Regions from separate parts of the Bacillus sp. FSL K6-6540 genome, predicted to be linked through region 1. Evidence: riboswitches for the same ligand, from Rfam matches in the RefSeq annotation. Region 1 holds a riboswitch; each other region holds the start of a gene.
What was found. A riboswitch is a leader RNA that binds a small molecule or an ion and turns the genes downstream of it on or off. The one in region 1 is predicted to bind cobalamin.
Positions count from the first base shown of each region.

Region 2: another riboswitch for cobalamin. It lies ahead of MHH82_RS32635 (ABC transporter substrate-binding protein); the one in region 1 lies ahead of MHH82_RS26185 (ABC transporter substrate-binding protein).
Region 3: another riboswitch for cobalamin. It lies ahead of MHH82_RS03365 (ribonucleoside-diphosphate reductase subunit alpha); the one in region 1 lies ahead of MHH82_RS26185 (ABC transporter substrate-binding protein).

Region 1 is NZ_JBBOXH010000001.1:5,887,952-5,894,246, reverse strand. It holds gene cobD (threonine-phosphate decarboxylase CobD) at 150-1,274, shown strand; gene MHH82_RS26200 (adenosylcobinamide amidohydrolase) at 1,356-2,090, shown strand; gene cbiB (adenosylcobinamide-phosphate synthase CbiB) at 2,087-3,064, shown strand; gene MHH82_RS26190 (histidine phosphatase family protein) at 3,055-3,834, shown strand; cobalamin riboswitch at 3,972-4,174, shown strand; gene MHH82_RS26185 (ABC transporter substrate-binding protein) at 4,431-5,435, shown strand; gene MHH82_RS26180 (FecCD family ABC transporter permease) at 5,432-6,295, shown strand, end outside.
Region 2 is NZ_JBBOXH010000002.1:29,933-36,227, forward strand. It holds gene MHH82_RS32625 (ABC transporter ATP-binding protein) at 1-939, opposite strand, end outside; gene MHH82_RS32630 (FecCD family ABC transporter permease) at 939-2,000, opposite strand; gene MHH82_RS32635 (ABC transporter substrate-binding protein) at 1,963-2,907, opposite strand; cobalamin riboswitch at 3,013-3,151, opposite strand; gene MHH82_RS32640 (SDR family NAD(P)-dependent oxidoreductase) at 3,305-4,096, shown strand; gene MHH82_RS32645 (SMP-30/gluconolactonase/LRE family protein) at 4,135-5,013, opposite strand; gene yvrG (two-component system sensor histidine kinase YvrG) at 5,085-6,295, opposite strand, start outside.
Region 3 is NZ_JBBOXH010000001.1:771,877-778,171, reverse strand. It holds tRNA gene MHH82_RS03375 (tRNA-Thr) at 68-139, opposite strand; gene MHH82_RS03370 (MTH1187 family thiamine-binding protein) at 248-553, opposite strand; cobalamin riboswitch at 915-1,147, shown strand; gene MHH82_RS03365 (ribonucleoside-diphosphate reductase subunit alpha) at 1,341-3,674, shown strand; gene MHH82_RS03360 (ribonucleotide-diphosphate reductase subunit beta) at 4,307-5,338, shown strand; gene MHH82_RS03355 (GNAT family N-acetyltransferase) at 5,444-6,295, opposite strand, start outside.

The DNA of each region.
Region 1 (6,295 bases):
ATGTGGTGCTTCCAGACTATTGTAAACCAATTTGAAGGCAGAGACAAAGCATTCCATGTTGACGAGTCAGGGACGGTAGCGACATAATGATGGCATTACATAACGGCAGGGCTTGCAAGAGCCATGGGCATGGAACGGGAGGAACCCTTATGAGCGATAATAACCAACCTTTGATCGAGGTGTACGGACACGGCGGGGACGTGGAGACGGCGGCGGCTGTATATGGAAGGGCAGCCTCGGCTTTTCTGGATTACAGCGCGAATATTAACCCGCTAGGACCGCCACAAGGGGTCATGGCAGCGTTAGAAGAAGGGATGAGCGCGGTGATTCGTTATCCGGATCCGGGGCACCGCGAATTCAAGAGGCTGCTCGCAGAGGAATTGGGCACCGATGCCCAGTGCATTCTTGTCGGGAATGGAGCTGCAGAGTGCATGGCATTGCTGCTGCTGGGCCTGCAACCTCGAACGGTCGGCGTGGTCGATCCTTGTTTTTCCGAATACCGGGAGTTGTCCTTGAAATTTGGTTCGGACATCCGCTCCGTGTGCGGTCAGCCGGAGCGGGACTGGCGTGCGGACAAGGCGGATATGATGGAGCTGATCGCCTGCACGGATCTCGTATTTGTGGGACAGCCGAACAATCCGAACGGGGTTCAGTACAGCCTGGAGGAAATTCGCGAGCTGGCGGCATGCGCTGAGCAAGAAGGGACCTGGCTGGTGCTGGATGAGGCCTTCATCGATTTCATTCCGCCGGAGGACAGACAGACGTTGATGCCGGAACTGCTGGACTATCCGCGGACGATCATTGTCCGGTCGATGACCAAGTTTTATGCGATACCGGGCCTGCGGCTCGGGTATACGGTTGCCCACCCCGACGTGATACGCGCCATGGCAGGCAAACAGGTGACGTGGAGCGTCAATGGACTGGCGCTGCTTGCGGGAGAGGCTTGTCTTGGCAGCGGCAGGGAATATGAACTGGATACGCTGCAATTGATTCGCGTGGAACGCGAGAAGCTGATACATGGTTTACGAGCGCTGGGGCTTGACGTTACGCCGGGGGAGGCCAATTTTCTGCTGATGGAGCTTCCACGGCCCTGGAATGCAGGGACGTTCCAGCAGGAAATGGGCAGGCGGGGCGTGCTCGTTCGCAGCTGCGCCATGTACCCGGGCCTTGGTGAGCGCCACATCCGGTTAGCCGTTAAGGACGCCGGATCTAACGACAGACTGCTGGCGATAACCGCGGAGGTCCTTGGAAATCCTTCTGCTGACGCGACTTAGGGATTTCTAGCAGCAGATCCATATGAAGAACGCTACAGGTACAGTTGGTTCAGATATTTAAGGAGCAGGGAGAGAAAAAACATGGCAGTACCTTTTCTGAAAGGCAGCAATCGTCCATATAACTCGGATGCATGGCCAGGAGCCATCGTGTCCTTGGATTCGGAGCAGCAGCATCCGCATATTCGGATCTCGCTTCCGAGTCCGGCTGCGTCCATAAGCAGCGCCGTATACGGCGGCGGTTTTCTGCACTTGGACCATATCGTGAACCGTTATGTCGACAAGCATTACGATTGCAGCGATCCGATAAACGATATGGTTAGCTTTATGGCTGGGCACGGCTATCCGACCGATTCCACGGCAGGATTGATGACGGCGGTAAAACTGAAATATGCCTCCATTCGGGAAGCTCGGGGCGAGCAAGCTTCCGTTCTATGCTGTACTACCGCGGGCGTGGGCAATGCTGCCCGCGCCGGGTCGAGACGCACGACCTTCGCGGCTTACCAGCCGGGCACGATCAATGTCGTGCTGGCGGTGGACGGAAGGCTGACGCCGGCTTGCATGGTGAACGCCATGCTGACGGCAGCGGAAGCGAAAGCCGCGGCGCTGCATGACCTGGGGGTGAAGGATCATGAAACCGGAGCCGCCGCCACGGGAACGACGACGGATGCGATGGTCCTTGCGGTCAGCGGCAATTCAGCCTATGACGTGAATCATCATTATGCCGGAACCGCGACCGATCTGGGCGGCATGATCGGACGTCTTGTCTACGACAGCGTCACGGAGAGCATCGCCGCCGAAAGAGAGGATCGGATATGACCGTCGTATGGGTCATATGGGCGGCGGTCGCGCTGGACTTGCTGATCGGAGATCCGAGATGGCTGCCGCATCCCGTCATCGGCATGGGGAAGGCGATCCGCCGGGTCGAAGGGTGGATACGCCAGCGGACGACTTCCGCCCAGGGACTGAAGCGGGCGGGGATATTGCTGCCGGTGATCGTGGCCGGCGGCTCCTTCGTGCTGGCTTGGCTGCTGCTGGAGCTGTGCGCAGCGATTCATCCTTGGCTTGCCTGGGGTGCGGAGATCGTTCTCATTGCGACTACGATTGCGATCAAGGGGCTGCGCGAGGCCGGATTGGAGGTGTACGGCCATCTTCGTTCCGGGAATATTGCCGAGGCCAGGCAAGCGCTCAGCATGGTGGTCGGGAGGGACACCGCTCATCTGGATGAGCCGGAAATTGTGCGGGGGACGGTGGAGACGGTTGCGGAAAATATCGTGGACGCGGTCATCGCTCCGCTTTTTTTTGCCCTGATCGGAGGGGCGCCGCTTGCGATGGCCTACCGCGCCGTGAATACGCTGGATTCCATGGTCGGTTATAAAAACGAGAAGTACCTGCATGTAGGCTGGGCCTCCGCCCGGCTGGACGATCTCGCCAATTGGATACCGGCACGCCTGACCGCCGGGCTGTTGACCGTTGCGGCGGCGATGTTTTCGCTGCAGTGGAAACAAGCGATCAAGATGGTTAAACGAGATGCGCGTAAGCATCCCAGTCCGAACAGCGGCTTCCCGGAATCGGCCGTTGCCGGTGCCCTGGGGATTCGCCTGGGAGGCGAAAATTCGTACCAAGGCGTAATCTCGTTCCGGGCTTTCATGGGGGACCCCGACCGACCGCTCGAAGCGGAGGATATCAGGGTGACAAACCGTCTGCTTGTGGGCGTATCGGTTTTGTTTACGATGCTGGGTACCGCGGTGCTCGGACTTGCTGCCGCGGCAGGAGGAAGCCTATGGATATGAGGATCATTCTGCATCTGGTCCGCCACGGCCGCACGTTGTGGAACGAGGAGCGCCGTTATCTCGGCCATGAGGATCAGGGAATTCTGGCTGAGGGAAGGGAACAGCTCCTCCCGCTGCGGGAGGAACTTCGTTGCAGGCATTTTGTCCGGATCTATTGCAGCGATCTCCTCCGCTGCCGGCAGACGCTCCATGTGATCTTATCGGATTCAAAAAGGGGTGCTGTTCCTGATGATGACATATTGGGCCAGTTTATGCCGAGCGTACGATATGACCCACGGCTGCGCGAACTGGATTTCGGGGATTGGGAAGGAAAGACCTACGAGGATTTGAAGACGGATTCCCTCTACCGGCGCTGGATCGATAACCCTGCGGAAGTTACGCCGCCTAGCGGGGAGAGTTGGGAAGCTTTCGGTTCCCGCGTCCAGGCCTTTTTGTCGGGATTGCATTTGGATGTGAAGGAATTATTGCATATGGAGGAAGCTCCGGATACCCTTGCGCAGGCAGAGGCAGAGGCAGAGGCAGAGGCAGAGGCAGAGGCAGAGGCAGAGGCCAGGCGTGGTGATGATGGCCGTGGAACGCTCGCTGAAGGAGTTGACGTGCTTGTGGTCACCCACGGCGGCGTTATTCGGGAGATGGTAGCGGCTACCGTGCCGGATACGGAATTCTGGGCGACGTCGGTTATGCCGGGCGAGGTGCTCAAGCTGCAGCTGACATGGGACGGAGCACTTTGGCGGGGCGTACGGTTAAGCGAACAAAACGAAAACGTATGATTTCGGTCGGAATAGGCGATAACGGGCTAAATCGGTGTCATGACGCAATCGAAACGCCCGAAACTTTCAGTTGTAAGGGGATGGTTTATCGCCTATAATCTTGTGCAGAGAAACCATGCTTGGCCTATCATCCATAAATTCATATGATTTGCGAGGGTCCCGGACAGAGGGCGTTATTGTTTTCTGCCGGGTTAATAGGGAAGCCGGTGCAAGTCCGGCACGGTCCCGCCACTGTGAAGCAGGGACTTTTCCATATGCCACTGAGCCTTTAGCGCTTGGGAAGGCGGAGAAGTCGTTACAACCTGCAAGTCAGGAGACCTGCCCTCAGCGAATGAAAGACGGTCCTTCGAGGAGAGGATTACGTTTACCGGACGCATGGAGCCATGCGGACGGAAGTTTAAGGCGCCATCGTTGAACGGTTATCCCGGCGTCCTTATGATACAAACGTAATCCCTGAGTCCTTGTCATCGAGGAGTCGGGGATTTTTGCTTCTTAGGGTATGAAGATTGAACGTTTCTTACCAGTTAAGGATCGGCCGAAGGAATTTAGACACGCCTGCGCCAGGTTCTCAATTATGTTTAGGGGGATTCCAAGAGATGAAAGCATTAAACAAAACATGGTCCGTACTTCTGGTAGCCATACTGATGGCCCTGGCCTTGATCGGCTGCGGCGGCGAAGAAGCAGCACCGAAGGATGCGACGCCGCCGGCACAGCAGCAAGAGCAGAATAACGAAGCGCCGGCGGATTCGGCGGAAGAGCTTAAGACCACGTATCCGCTGACCGTCAAGGATTCAACGGGCGTGGAAATGACGTTTGAGAAAGCGCCGACCAAGATTGCGTCCCTGACTCCGTCCGAGACGGAAAAACTGTTTGCATTGGGACTGGACGAGGAGATCGTTGGCGTATCCGATAACGACGATTACCCCGAAGCGGCCAAATCCAAGCCTAAACTGGGCGGGTTCCAGGTGAATGAAGAGGCGATCATCGCAGCCGACGCCGATGTGGTATTCGCGGCTTCGATGAATGCCCAGAATGCCGAGAAATTGCGCGAGCTTGGCGTTACCCTGTTCGTCAACGATCCGAAAACCATCGATGCGGTGATGGAGAACATCGAGCTGATCGGTCAAATTACGGACCGTCAAGCCGAGGCGAAAGCGGTCGTCGATCAGATGAAGCAGGAATGGGCTGCCGTTACGGAAGCCGTGAAATCCGTGAAGGATGAAGACAAGAAGAAAGTGTACGTGGAGTTCTCTCCGGGATGGACCGTCGGCAAAGGCGAGTTCATGGATGAGATCATTACCGCAGCTGGCGGCGTCAATGCAGCCGGCGATGCGGAAGGCTGGTTCGAAATCAGCGAGGAGAACATCATCGCCGCGAACCCGGACGTTATTCTGTACACGGACGATGTGGTGGACGAAGCCACCAAGAAAACATTGGATCAGCTGATCAAGGAGCGCGGCGGCTGGGATCAGATCGAAGCCATCAAGAACGATCAGGTTATTTCCGTGGATGCCAATCTGCTCAGCCGTCCGGGCCCGCGCGTGACGCAAGGACTGATAGAAGTGGCGAAGGCCGTTTATCCGGAATTGATGAATCCATGAGTAAAAAACTTGCAGGATTCGGTGCGGCCGGCCTGATCCTTTTACTGCTAACCTTGGTTGTCAGTCTCGGAATCGGCTCCGTTCACCTGCCTGTGAGAGAGATTGGAGCGATGCTGCTGCACCGGCTGCCGGGAATCGGCGATTCCATCGTTCCAGGCTGGGAAGCTTCCTCCGAGCAAATCCTGATGAAGGTGAGATTGCCGCGGATCCTGCTCGGGATGCTTGTTGGAGCCTCCCTGGCGGTGGCCGGAGCCGCCTTTCAAGGCGTGCTTCGCAATCCGCTGGCGGATCCGTTTACGCTCGGTGTGTCCTCGGGTGCTGCGCTTGGCGCGGCATCCCTGATTTTTTTCGGAATGGAATATTCCTTTGCCGGAGGTTACACACTGCCGGTTGTAGCGTTTCTGACCGGAGCAGGCACCCTATGGGCTGTTTTGCTGCTGGCAAGGGATCAAGGAAAACTGCCGATCCATGGGCTCATCCTGTCCGGGGTGGTCATGCAGTCATTTCTGGGCGCCGTCGTTTCGTTTCTGACGGTGATGTCCAAAGATACGGTGAACCAAATCCTGTACTGGACGATGGGAAGCCTGAGCATGCGCGGATGGTCGTATACGGCCATCCTTTTCCCGTATTTTGCAGTGGGTTTCGTATATCTATGGAGCAGGTCGCGGGCGCTTAACATTTTGTCGCTCGGGGAACGGCAGGCCGCTCATATGGGATTGAATGTCGATCGTCTGAAGACCAGCGTGCTGATCGTCGCTACCCTGCTTGCCGCGGCAGCCGTATCGGTTTCCGGCGTGATCGGGTTCGTCGGGCTTGTAGTGCCGCATATGATTCGGCTGATCACCGGCTCCGATTACCGC
Region 2 (6,295 bases), on a different contig from region 1:
CTGATCTGGCAGCCGTTTATGGATCAGCGTCCTGCTCCACGAAAACCCTGCACCGATAGGCGTCGAGGACAATGTTCGAAGCGGGATTTCCGTTTGCAGAAGAATGTTATCACGCCCCGCTTGGAGCAATGCTTCAAATAGGATAGACTGCCGCTTCGCGCTATCTTTTTCAGGCTGAATCACAATCAACGGTTTAGGTGAGCTTTGATGTACCAAGGCGGTGACATCTGTATCGTACACCGCCTTTATGCTTTGTTCTGTGACAGCATATTCCGGTTTTTGCTTAGGACCAGCGGCACCGTTTTTCATAAACATGAGCTCATCACAGTACAGGCTTGCGGTGTTCAGATCATGAAAAACGCTGACAGCTGCCAATCCGCTTTCTCTCGTCAGGCATTTGATCAGATCAAGCAGGTCTTTTTGATAAGCCAGATCGAGAAAATTAGTCGGCTCGTCCAAAAATAAAATACGCGGCTGCTGCGCCAAAGCTTGTGCCAAATACACCCGCTGCTGTTCCCCTCCGCTTAGTTCGCGAATCGGCCTTTGCGCAAAATTGGCCACTCCTGTTTGCTCCATTGCTTCCTGTACAATGGCTTTATCCTTTTCAGTCTGCTGTCTGAACAGTCCCGTTTGGAATGGATATCTGCCAAAGGCTACAGTTTCTTCGACGGTAAAGGTGAAGGCTTGATCCGTTTTTTGCGGCAGGACGGCCATGATTTGCGCCAGTTCCTTCGGTTTATAGTCCGCCAGCAGTTTTCCGGCCAGATAAACGCTGCCTTCCTTGGCCGGCAGCGTACCTGTCAGCAAGTGCAAAAGCGTGGTTTTTCCGCTTCCATTAGGGCCAAGAATTCCGAGAAATTCTCCCTTCTCCACTGTTAAGCTGACATTGTTGATTAGGCGGCTGTCGCCGTATCCTCCCGACAGCCCTTCTGCCTTCATCATAAGCTTCTCCTCCCGCGGTGCTGCCGAATTAAAATAAGAGCGAACACAGGCGCTCCCGCCAAGGACGTAATGATCCCGATCGGCAGTTCAATCGGCTCAATGATGGTTCTGGAAAGCAGATCGGCTAAAACGAGAAACCCTGCCCCTAGCAAGGCGGACAGCGGCAGTAAATGCCGATGGTCCGTTCCCCACAATAGCCTTGTGATATGCGGAATCACAAGGCCGACAAAGCCGATCGTGCCCGATACTGCCACAGCGCTTCCCGTCAAAAGAGATCCTGCTATTAATATCATCATCTTCCTCTGCTGAACGCTGACTCCAAGAAGCTTTGCTTTATCTTCTCCATATGTCATCACGTTCAGTTCCCTTCCGTTTATAATCAATAAAATGGTTCCCAAAAGAAAAAACGGGAGAAACAAAATAACATAGCTCCAGCCCCTCATTGAGACGCTGCCAAGCAGCCAATGCACAATCGGAAGCAGGTTGTCTCCTGTCAAGGCGATGATAAGAGAAATAAATGCGCCTAAAAAAGAGTTGGTGATGACACCGGTCAAAATGAGGGTGGAAACAGACATCGAAGCATGAACGAGGCGGCTGAAGAAAAGGACCGCCGCCATCGTGGCAAGTGCCGCGGCTACACTCACAACCGGGAGTGTAAACCCTCCGATGACAGGAAGGTGCAGACCTAAGAACAGAGTCACAACAGCTCCGACTGAAGCACCGGATGACACACCTAGCGTATAGGGATCAGCAAGTGGATTTTTCAACAATCCTTGAAAAGCGGCCCCTGCAATAGAAAGAGCCGCCCCCACAAGGGCGGCCAGCACAACTCTCGGCAGTCTGATATTCATCATAATATTAGTGTACATCGGATCATCAGAACCGATAGAGCCGCCGAAGCCTTGATGCCAAAAGACACGAAAAACAGCGGGAATAGGAATATGCAGGCTGCCGCAAGAAATTCCTAAGATGATGCTCACGGCTAAAAATGAGAAACCAATGATATATGCGGCATAACGATTATTCCTTAAACGTATCCGGGTAAATGCTTTCCGCAAGTTCTTCGACCCCTTCGATCAGACGGGGACCGGAACGTGTCACAAGATCAGGGTCCACATCATATACACGATGATGTTTCACAGCATTGATTTCGCTCCAGCCATCGCGTTTTTCCACAGCTTTCGCTTTCACACCGTCCGTTGTAACAATTGCATCAGGATTGAGTTTTACGATCGCCTCATCTGTCATTTGCACCCATCCTGTCTGATCCGCAGCTGCGTTTTTAGCATGGATGACATTCAGCATTTCATTCATAAACGTATCTTTTCCGGTTGTATAAATGTCAGGATCAGGAGAAACCTCGATAAATACGCTTTTCTCCTCGTCTTTTGAAATGGTTTTCGCTTTTTCTTGAATATCCTTTAGATCTGATTTCATGCTTTTCACGAGCTGATCGGCTTTTTTCTCCGCCCCGCCAGCTTCTCCGATCATTTCGATTGATTTGTACACCTCGGAGAATGATTGTGCATCATTGACAGTCAGCACTGTAATGCCCGCGTCCTTCAGCTGTTTGATGGCATCTGCTGATGCTGACATGGAAGACTCATGGGCCAGAACGAGATCTGGTTTTAGAGAAATGACTTTTTCAACGTTTACATTCATATCTCCGACTTTCTCAACCTTTTTGACTTCCTTTGGATAGGTATCGTTTGTGGTGACACCGACCACTTTGTCACCAAGGCCGAGTGCGTATGTAATTTCTGTGTTGCTCGGCATTAATGAAACAATCTTTTTTGGCTCTTTTTTGATGGTTACATCTTGATTTGACGCATCATCAATGGTGACAGGAAACGCTTCTGTTTTTTGTTTTGCCTTTGAATCCTTCTGATCCGCAGGATTGCCGCAGCCTGCCAGCATAACAACAGCCAACAGGAGCGCAGTCCATATCCCGTCTCGTTTTTTCATAATCTTTTCCTCCTAAACGAACTAAAAAAGCATCTCTACGACGGTAAAGATGCTGTAAACAACACAAAAAAGCCTATTGTTTACACATCATCTGTCCTCGCAGAATTCGTGCTGATCAAACAGGCAGGTATCCTGGCTCTTGGCGCTTGGCCAATTACAGTGGCGGGACCGCACCGGCTTTTACCGGTTTCCCTTTTAAGCCGGCTGTTGTTCACGGACCGGCACCTATTTGACATTCGTATCCTTTTTTCGGAGTAATTATACTATATGACTGACAGGCTTGTATATGTGTCCTGAATGACTTTTCCCCGTATTGTGTATGGGAGCAAAATCCTCGTAAACACTAAATTTGATCTTGTATACTTAATACCATCATCAATCAAAAGGAATGATTCTTATGGATTTACAGCTAAATGACAAACTCGTCTTAATCACCGGCTCGACGTCCGGTATCGGGAAAGCCGCCGCAAAAAGCTTTCTGCAAGAGGGTGCGGCAGTCATTGTCAACGGACGCAAACAGGAGACTGTCGATCGCACCATTGAAGAGCTTTCTGGCTATGGAACAGTGCACGGTGCTGCTGCCGATTTGTCAAAAACAGATGAAGCAGCGGCTTTTATCGAAAAAGTAAATGAAATCGGTGATATCGATATCCTTGTCAACAACCTTGGTTTCTTCGAGGTAAAAGACTTCGCCGATGTGACAGATGAAGAGTGGAATCAATATTTCGAAGTGAACGTGATGAGCGCCGTTCGGACAAGCCGTCACTTCCTTCCAAAAATGCTTGCCAAAAACAGCGGCCGCATTTTAAATATTGCAAGTGAAGCAGGCGTCAAACCGCTGCCAACGATGATTCCATACTCAATGACAAAAACGGCGCTGATCAGCCTTTCAAGAGGAATGGCTGAAATGACAAAAGGCACAAATGTGACGGTTAACTCAGTGCTCCCGGGACCTACTTGGACAGAGGGCGTGGCATCCTATATGGAAGGTGCCGCACAAGCAGCCGGCCAGGATACAGATTCATTTATCAAAGACTATTTCAAGGTCAATGAGCCAACCTCACTTATTCAGCGATACGCGACAGCAGAAGAAGTCGCTAACACAATCGTATTCCTCGCGTCTGACGCCGCATCCGCCATTAACGGCACGGCACAGCGTGTGGAAGGCGGCATTATCCGTTCTCTGTAGTATAAAAAAAACGCATCCGTGTTTCGGATGCGTTTTTTTTATACGTCTCCAGCAAATGGTACCGGCTGATATCCGCCTGTTTCCAGTTGTGCTGAAAACAACCCTCCAGCGTGAGGCTGCTCGTATCTCTCTTTTTCTGTCATTTGTTCTGTTGCCGTTGTAATGTAAAGGGTTTTTAAGTCTCTGCCGCCGAACGCGCAGCACGTGACATATTTAGCCGGCACGCTGATTGAATTGATTTCTTTTTTCTGAAACGGGTCAATGTGAACAACGCGGCTGCCGCCAAACAGCGCCACCCACAGCATGCCATTTTGGTCAATTGTCATGCCGTCCGGTAATCCGTCTGACTGATCAAAACGATAGACAGGTTCTGGATTCGAAACATCTCCGCTTTGAGGATCATAGCTGTAACGCACAATCTCCTGCGTCGGCGTGTCGATGTAATACATCAAATTCCGCTCGCGGTCCCAATCCAAACCGTTTGAGGTGGAGACTTGATCCTTGATTTTGACAAGACTGCCGTCTAGATTCAAACGGTACAGCGACGCCTGTTTTTGCTCGCCTTCCATGCTCGTCGTCCCCGCCCAAAGCCTTCCGTACGGGTCACATTTAGCATCATTAAATCTCAGGCTCTCATGCATGTCCTTCGGCTGTTTAATTTTTTCCAAGCTGTCATCCCGAAGATGATACAGGTAAAACCCGTCCTTCATGGTCATAATCAGTTCATCCTTTGAATATTTCGCAAGCGCCGTCACAAAGGATTTGAATTTGATTGATCGGTTGATTTTTTCTTCAGGGTCAAAGATATGGAGCTCGCTCCCCAGGATATCAACCCAATATAAGCGGCCGTTTTCTTCATCCCATAACGGGCCTTCTCCAATCACTGCCCGAGTGTCTGCTTCCAATACTGCATCCATGTGTTACACCTCTTTAGCTTCAGTCTATATATTGTTATTCCCGGCAAAGAGGTGTCCAAACCACTTGATGTTTATTGTTTTTTAAAAAGGATGGTAATGACCGTTCCAATGTTCATTCTGCTGTTCACATGGATCGTTCCGTTATGGAGATGGACAAGCTCCTTGGCAATCGCGAGCCCGAGACCCGTTCCGGCAGTTGAATCTTTTGTGTTCGTCCCTCTGTAGTAACGGTTAAACAAATGGGTAATCGTTTCTTCATCCATTCCTTTCCCATTGTCCTTCACCTTTAAAGATATATGATTTTTTGTTTGCTCCAGAATGACTTGAATCTCTGTTCCTTTGTCGTTGTGCTTCACGGCATTCCCAAGGAGGTTTTCTAATATGCGCCTGAACCACGCTTCATCAAGGGCAAATTCAATATGCTCTTCTTTGGATACAAACGAGATATCATAGCCTTCAGAAAACGGATTTTTCTTAAAATCCTCAATGACATTTTTAAAAAACGGGATAAGGCTAGTGAGATTTCTCTCAATAGGAAGAGCATCATTTTTCAGGCGATACGTTAAATTTAAGTCTTCAATCAGCTTGGACATGTATTCAGATTTTTCTCTGACAACCTGCCCCATTTCTTTCACTTCTTCCGGCGACCAGTCATACTGCTTCGACTCGAGCATCATGCTGTAGCCGTAAATGCTGCTGAGCGGTGTTTTTAAGTCATGTGACAAACCGGCAATCCATTCTTCCCTTGTCGCCTGGATTTTTTCTCTGTTTCTTTTATCCCTTCTCAGCGTTTCAGTCAGCTGATCCATTGATTCAAATATCTCACCGAAGAAGCGGTACGGCTGTTTGATTTTTCCCTTTTTATTTTTGCTGACAGGACGGCCTTCCCGGTTTCTGGGCTCCTCAAGCTTCCCTTTTGACAGATTGACCAGCCATCTAATCGTATGAAAAATCGGCAGCCCGAATCGGAACATATACCAAACGGTCATCCAAATGATATACATGAACAAAACGGCCATCACGAGAAACATCGCTTTTAATACAACCTTCAGGAACGATTTGTTAAACTCCTGATCGGTTACATAGACAGGGTTCGGCACCGTAGCGACCATCCATCTGTCTTTATTGAGGATCTTAACGGAAATTTCCCGCTTATAGTTCCAAGGTTTAGAGCTGTATTTAAGCAGCTCCAGCTGGTTCATCGTTTTTCTTTCGCTTTTTGTGCTGTTGATGCTGTCGAGAATCTTTCCATTGCTGTCTAACAGGTAAATGGCGCCTTTTT
Region 3 (6,295 bases), 5.1 Mb from region 1:
AATAAATAACAAAAATGGCCCGGTTTCCGAATGTCGGAAAACCGTGCCATTATTGACTTTATGAAGATGCTGGTGAAGGGAATTGAACCCCCGACCTACGCATTACGAGTGCGTTGCTCTACCCCTGAGCTACACCAGCACATGTGGTTCGATGATATTCCTCTCGAAACAACAAAAATTATTATAATACTTCGGCAGCAAAATGCAAGTCCTAATCTAACGGGAATATCCACCGAATTTGGTGGCATTACCCGCCTAACTTCTCCTGCACGGATTGGATCTTCTGTTTGCTCGAGGAGACCTGGTCCCTGCGGTCGTCAATTTTAACGGAAGTCGATACGCGCTTTGCCCCGGACAGAAAAGGCGCTTCATGCAAAGCCTCAATCGCCCGCCAGATCATGTTAAGCTCTCCCTCGATGATCGTGCTCATCGATGTCAGCTCATAGGAAATCCCGTCCTGCTGTTTCAATATTCGCTGCATCTCGGCGACATAAGCGCTTAAACTCGTGGTTGCGGTTCCGATCGGAATCACCGTTACCTCTGCTATTGCCATCTGAACAACCTCCCTCGTCATATCTCAATCATGTAAGACCCTTCAATTCCAATGCCGGATACGGATATCATACCAATTTCGGTCCGCCATATCAAAGCCCTTCAATTTTAGCTTCACACAAGATATAGTGTATCCTGCCCGCCTCATCCATACGGTAATATCCTATTTTGTCAAAACGAGAATATACGCGGTATCTGCGCAGAAAAGGTCGCATTTGGTCACAATCCAGGAAATCTTATCGCCTTTTGACAGTTTCTTAACTGGCACAATGACCGCTCGTTTGCTATAATTCTTTTTGCGTTCAATTTTAAGAATATGGTTTACAAACACAATATATTGAGTTAAATTAGATTAACAACAACCAAATATAGTGTATATAGGTGCCGGATCAACCCATAAGGCAGTCCGGCTTAATAGGGAAGCATGGTGTAAATCCATCACGGTCCCGCCACTGTAAGGGCTCTTAGGCTGTTCATCATTTTTTCAGCCTTCCTCATACGGCATAGCCACCGAACAATCGGATCAAGGTTTTCGGAAGGCACCGCCGGGAGGCAGAAGCCCGAGTCAGAGACCTGCCTATATGCAGCAGACACCAACCTACGGGGCTTTAGGTAAGTGTTCGTTAAACTTGCGTCTGTACATAACATCATGCCCGTTCAAGGGCTTATGTCAAACGTCATTTCCGATCACAGCGCACGGACATTTTCAAGCCTGCCCGCGGGTTTTAGAAAATGTTTTTTTGATGTCCTTTTTCATATTTCCCCCGAAGAAAGCGAGGAATTTATTCATGCCCCAGCTCGTAGTTAAACCGAACAACCGTCAGCTCGCCTTTGATGAAATTCGCCTCTCCGTCTATGCCGACCGGACTCTGAAAGGATTGGACATGCTCGATAAGGAGCGTCTGCTTCGCGGCGTCAATGCCAAATTGCGCGGTGAGCAAGTTACCGGCGAAGAAATCAGCAGCGCCTTCACGATGTCCGCCCTTGAGCTTGTAACCAAAGAGGAGCCGAATTGGAAGTTTGCGGCTGCGCGTTCGTTTCTGACCTCTTTATATAAAAAAGCGGCTACCAACCGCCGATACAAAGCATACCCGGAAGAACCATACGGTGCCTTCTACCCGCTCATTACGGAGCTTGTACAGAAAGGCATCTATCGCGAGGACCTTCTGACCAGCTACACCAAAGAACAAATCGAAGAACTCGGCGAATGCATCGATCCAAGCCGCGATCTGCTGTTTGATTACATCGGTCTGTTGACGCTGGCTGAGCGTTACCTGGCAAACGACTTTGACGGTCGCGTCATGGAACTTCCGCAAGAACGCTACATGGTCATCGCGATGTTCCTCATGCATAACGAGCCTGCCGACAAGCGTCTTGACCTTGTCAAGGAAGCCTACTGGGCCATGAGTAACCTGTACATGACGGCGGCTACGCCGACCATGTCCAATGCAGGTAAAAAAGTAGCCGGCCAGCTGTCCAGCTGCTTCATCGATACCGTGGACGACTCCCTGGAAGGAATCTTCGATTCCAATACGGACATCGCCCGTCTCAGCAAAATGGGCGGCGGCATCGGGGTATACCTCGGTAAAGTCCGTGCACGCGGCTCTGACATCCGTGGTCACAAGAATACCAGTTCCGGCGTCATCCCTTGGATTCGCCAGCTGAACAACACCGCTGTTAGCGTTGACCAATTGGGAACTCGTAAAGGTGCCATCGCGGTTTATCTGGATGTGTTCCACAAAGACATCCTGTCCTTCCTGGATCTGAAGCTGAACAACGGCGACGAGCGCATGAGAGCGCATGACGTGTTCCATGGCGTATGTCTGCCCGACCTGTTCATGGAGGCTGTCGAAGCTCGTGAAGAGTGGAGCCTGTTCTGTCCGCATGAAGTGAAGAAAATCATGGGCTGGAAAGACGAGAACGGCCGTCCGCTAGGTCTGGAGGACTTCTATGACCATACTCAAGGCGAAGGCGAATTCCGCCAAAAATACGCGGAAGCCGTAGCGAACCCGCTGCTGCCGCGCATTACCGTACAAGCCATCGACATTATGAAGCGCATCATGAAGTCCCAGCTTGAAACCGGTACGCCGTACATGTTCTACCGCGACACGGTCAACCGTGCGAACCCGAACTCGGCTCATGGCATGATCTACTCTTCCAACCTGTGCACGGAGATCATGCAGAACCAATCTCCGACGGTCGTTGAGCAAGAGGAGCTGGTTACGAAAGACGGCCAAACCCGGATCGTGATTTCCAAAATCCCTGGCGATTTCGTTGTCTGCAACCTGAACTCCATCCACTTGGCTCGTGCCGTACCTGCCGGTGTGCTGGAGCGTCTCGTTCCGATCCAGGTTCGCATGCTGGATAACGTCATCGACATTAACAATATTGAAGTTCTGCAAGCTCAATACACCAACAGCCAATATCGCGCGGTCGGTCTCGGCACCTTCGGTCTGCACCACTTGCTGGCCCTGGAAGGCATCCGCTGGGAATCCGACGAAGCCGTTGCCTATAATGACAATCTGTACGAACACATCAACTACCTGCTCGTCAAATCCAGCATGGAGTTGGCCAAGGAAAAAGGCCACTATCCGAAATTCAAAGGCTCCGACTGGGAGAGCGGCGAGTACTTCACGTTCCGCGGTTATACCGACGGCGAGCATGAAGGCAAGTTCGTGACCACCGAACAGTGGCGTGAATTGCAGCAGGAAGTGCAAGCGAACGGCGTCCGTAACGCATGGCTGTTTGCCATCGCGCCGAACGGCTCCACTTCGATCATCGCGGGTTCCACGGCGAGCATCGATCCATTGTACGAACTTCTGTCTTATGAAGAAAAAACCACTTATAAAGTGGCGAACCCTGCTCCGGATCTGTCCGAGAAAACGATCTGGTACTACAAAACGGCTTTCTTGATCGACCAGCATTGGTCCATCAAAATGGCTGCCGCCCGTCAGCGTCACGTTGACCAAGCGCAAAGCTTTAACCTGTACGTACGCCCTGATATCCGGGCTTCGGAATTCCTGGAGCTGCATCTGCATGCCTGGAAAGCCGGTATCAAATCCACGTACTATGTACGCAGCCGTGCGTTAACGATTGAAGAGTGTGAGTCGTGCGCAAGCTAAGAGTTTAGATTAACCTTTTTCGAACCCACCCAAACCCTCCCTTCCAAGGGAGGGCCCCAAGGGCTCTGCCCTCTGGACACCCGCAAGGTGGGTAAGATGTGAATGAGGCGCTTCTTAAGTTACTTTAGTGGCTAGGAGCGCTTTCTCCCTGCGGGAACGCTGGAATGCGGCGCGGGGACTTCTGAGTTACTTCGTGCCATTTGTTGAGTTACTGTCTGCTGGGACCGCTCTCCCCTTGGGAATCGCTTTTCATGCGGTGCGGAGACGAATGAGTACTTCGTTCGATTTGTTGAGTTACATCTTGCTAGGAGCGCTTTCCCTTCGGGAATCGCTGGAGGCTTGGTTCAATACAAGCATCGAACGGCTGCATGCGAGGGTTCTCGTATAGCGGGCGGGAATTAGCTTTCTAACTAAAAGACTACAAGGGTAAGGGTATCCAATCGGAAGAGTTTACGTCCGCCTTTGGGAGCCCTTTGCAACCTTTACAATACATTCAGGCAAAGGGCGGACAACAGCGGCTGGAGATGGATACCCGTCCCGGTGTGATACCCGGTCCATGAATATGCCGCGAGGTGTCCCTCAGCTTCGCCTATGCGCCGCCCTATTATGAAATACAAGGAGAGAAAATCGGCATGCAAATGCAAAAGATATTTAACACCGAAGCACCCAACCGCTCCACTCGCGTCATTGAAGGTGAATGCTCCGGGATCCTGAACTGGAACGACATTCGGATGCCTCATATGTATAAATTGTATAAGGTTCTGCTGCTGAACCACTGGATCGCGGATGAAATTCCGATGTCCAAGGATGCGCAGCAGTTCCCGCGTCTGGACCCTGAAGAGCAGCGCACCTTCAAAATCAACATCTCCCTGCTGGCTGTGCTCGATTCCATGCAGACGATGTTTGTCGGCGACGTGAAGCGCTACTTCACTGACTCGTCGCTCGAAGCCATCTCGGCCATCATCGGTCAGCAAGAGGTGGTTCACAACCAATCCTATTCCTACGTGCTTTCCTCCATCGTGTCGGAGCAGGAGCAGAAGGAAATCTTCGAATACTGGAAGCATGATCCGGTTCTTCTGGAGCGCAACCAGTTCATCTCGAACATTTACCAGAATTTCCGCGACAATCCGTCGCCGCAATCCTTCTTCGAAGCCATGGTCGCCGACCTGATCCTGGAAGGGATTTTCTTCTACAGCACGTTTGCCTTCTTCTACAACCTGGCCCGTGACCAGAAGATGATGGCAACCAGCCAGATGATCTCCTATATTCAGCGTGACGAGAACCAGCACTGCTACTTCTTCGCCGAAGTGTTCAAGCAGCTGCTCAAGGATTTCCCTGAGCTGAACACCAAAGAGAACATCGACTACCTGTACCGCACCATTGACCGTGCCGTCGAGCTCGAAACCAACTGGGCCCATTACACGCTCAGCAATGTGCGCGGCATCGATCTGAACGAGTTGAGCGATTACATCAAGTACATCGCGAACCGTCGCATCACCATGATGGGTCTGGAAAAAGCTTACGAAGGCGTAGACGTCAACTGCATGCCATGGATCAAGCCTTTCTCCGACGAAGCCCTCAACGCAACGAAAACCGACTTCTTCGAAGCCAAATCCCGTAACTACGGCAAAGTGGGCGACGACAACGGCTTTGACGATCTGTAAGTTTCCTTCATATACACAAAACCTCCGAGGTCCCCTAAACAGGGATCCCGGAGGTTTTTTTATGCCTTTATATGACGGCTGCAATCCGTTCCTCTACATCAAGCGTTACCCCCTCGCGGCCCAGACCTCAATCTCCACCTGAAGGGACGGCATCGCCAGTGCCGGCACGTAGGCCATCGTCATGGACGGCGCCTTTCCCCCGTGGAATTTCTCCCATACCCGGTGGAAATGATCCCAGTCGACCTCCTGAACCGCCCAAATGTTGATTTTGACGATATGATCCGCCGACATGGTTTCCGAAGCCAATACCCGCTGAATATTCGCCAAGGTGTTCTCTACTTGCTCCTTCATATCGGTCGGCAGCTTCCCCTCCCTGTCGGTCCCCACCTGGCCGGAGAACACCAGCAGCTCCGCCCCTCTCGCAACCTTGGTTACATGGGTATACGGACCGATCGGCGGGGCGATGACGGTCGGATTGAACCGCTGAATCGGGGGCGAGGCCTCCTCATCCTCTTCATTCAACAAAGCCAGTGTCTGATGGTCCTCCCACTTCCCGTTAATCTTCACGTTTTTCCTGGCGATGCCTTCTTTATGGAAGCCGGATTTCAGGAGCACTCGGATCGAGCCTAAATTATGCGGCATCACGCCCGCTTCAATCCGGTGAAACTTCAATTCCTGAAAGGCAAACCTCACCACCATTTGAACGGCCTCGGTCATGTACCCCTTTCCGTTATGGTCCCGATCCAGAAAATAACCGATCCAGCAGCTCTGCAAATTCCCCCGCACCACTTCCGTCAGCATGATCTCGCCGATGATCGTTTCGGTATCCCGCAGTCCAATCATATAGAGATACGCCTGATCCGCCTTGCTGGATTCCCGGGCCTTTCGAATCCGTTCGAGTTGTCCCTCAAGGGTATAGAATTCGTCGTCCCTTAAGCCCGTGAACCGTTGGAAAAA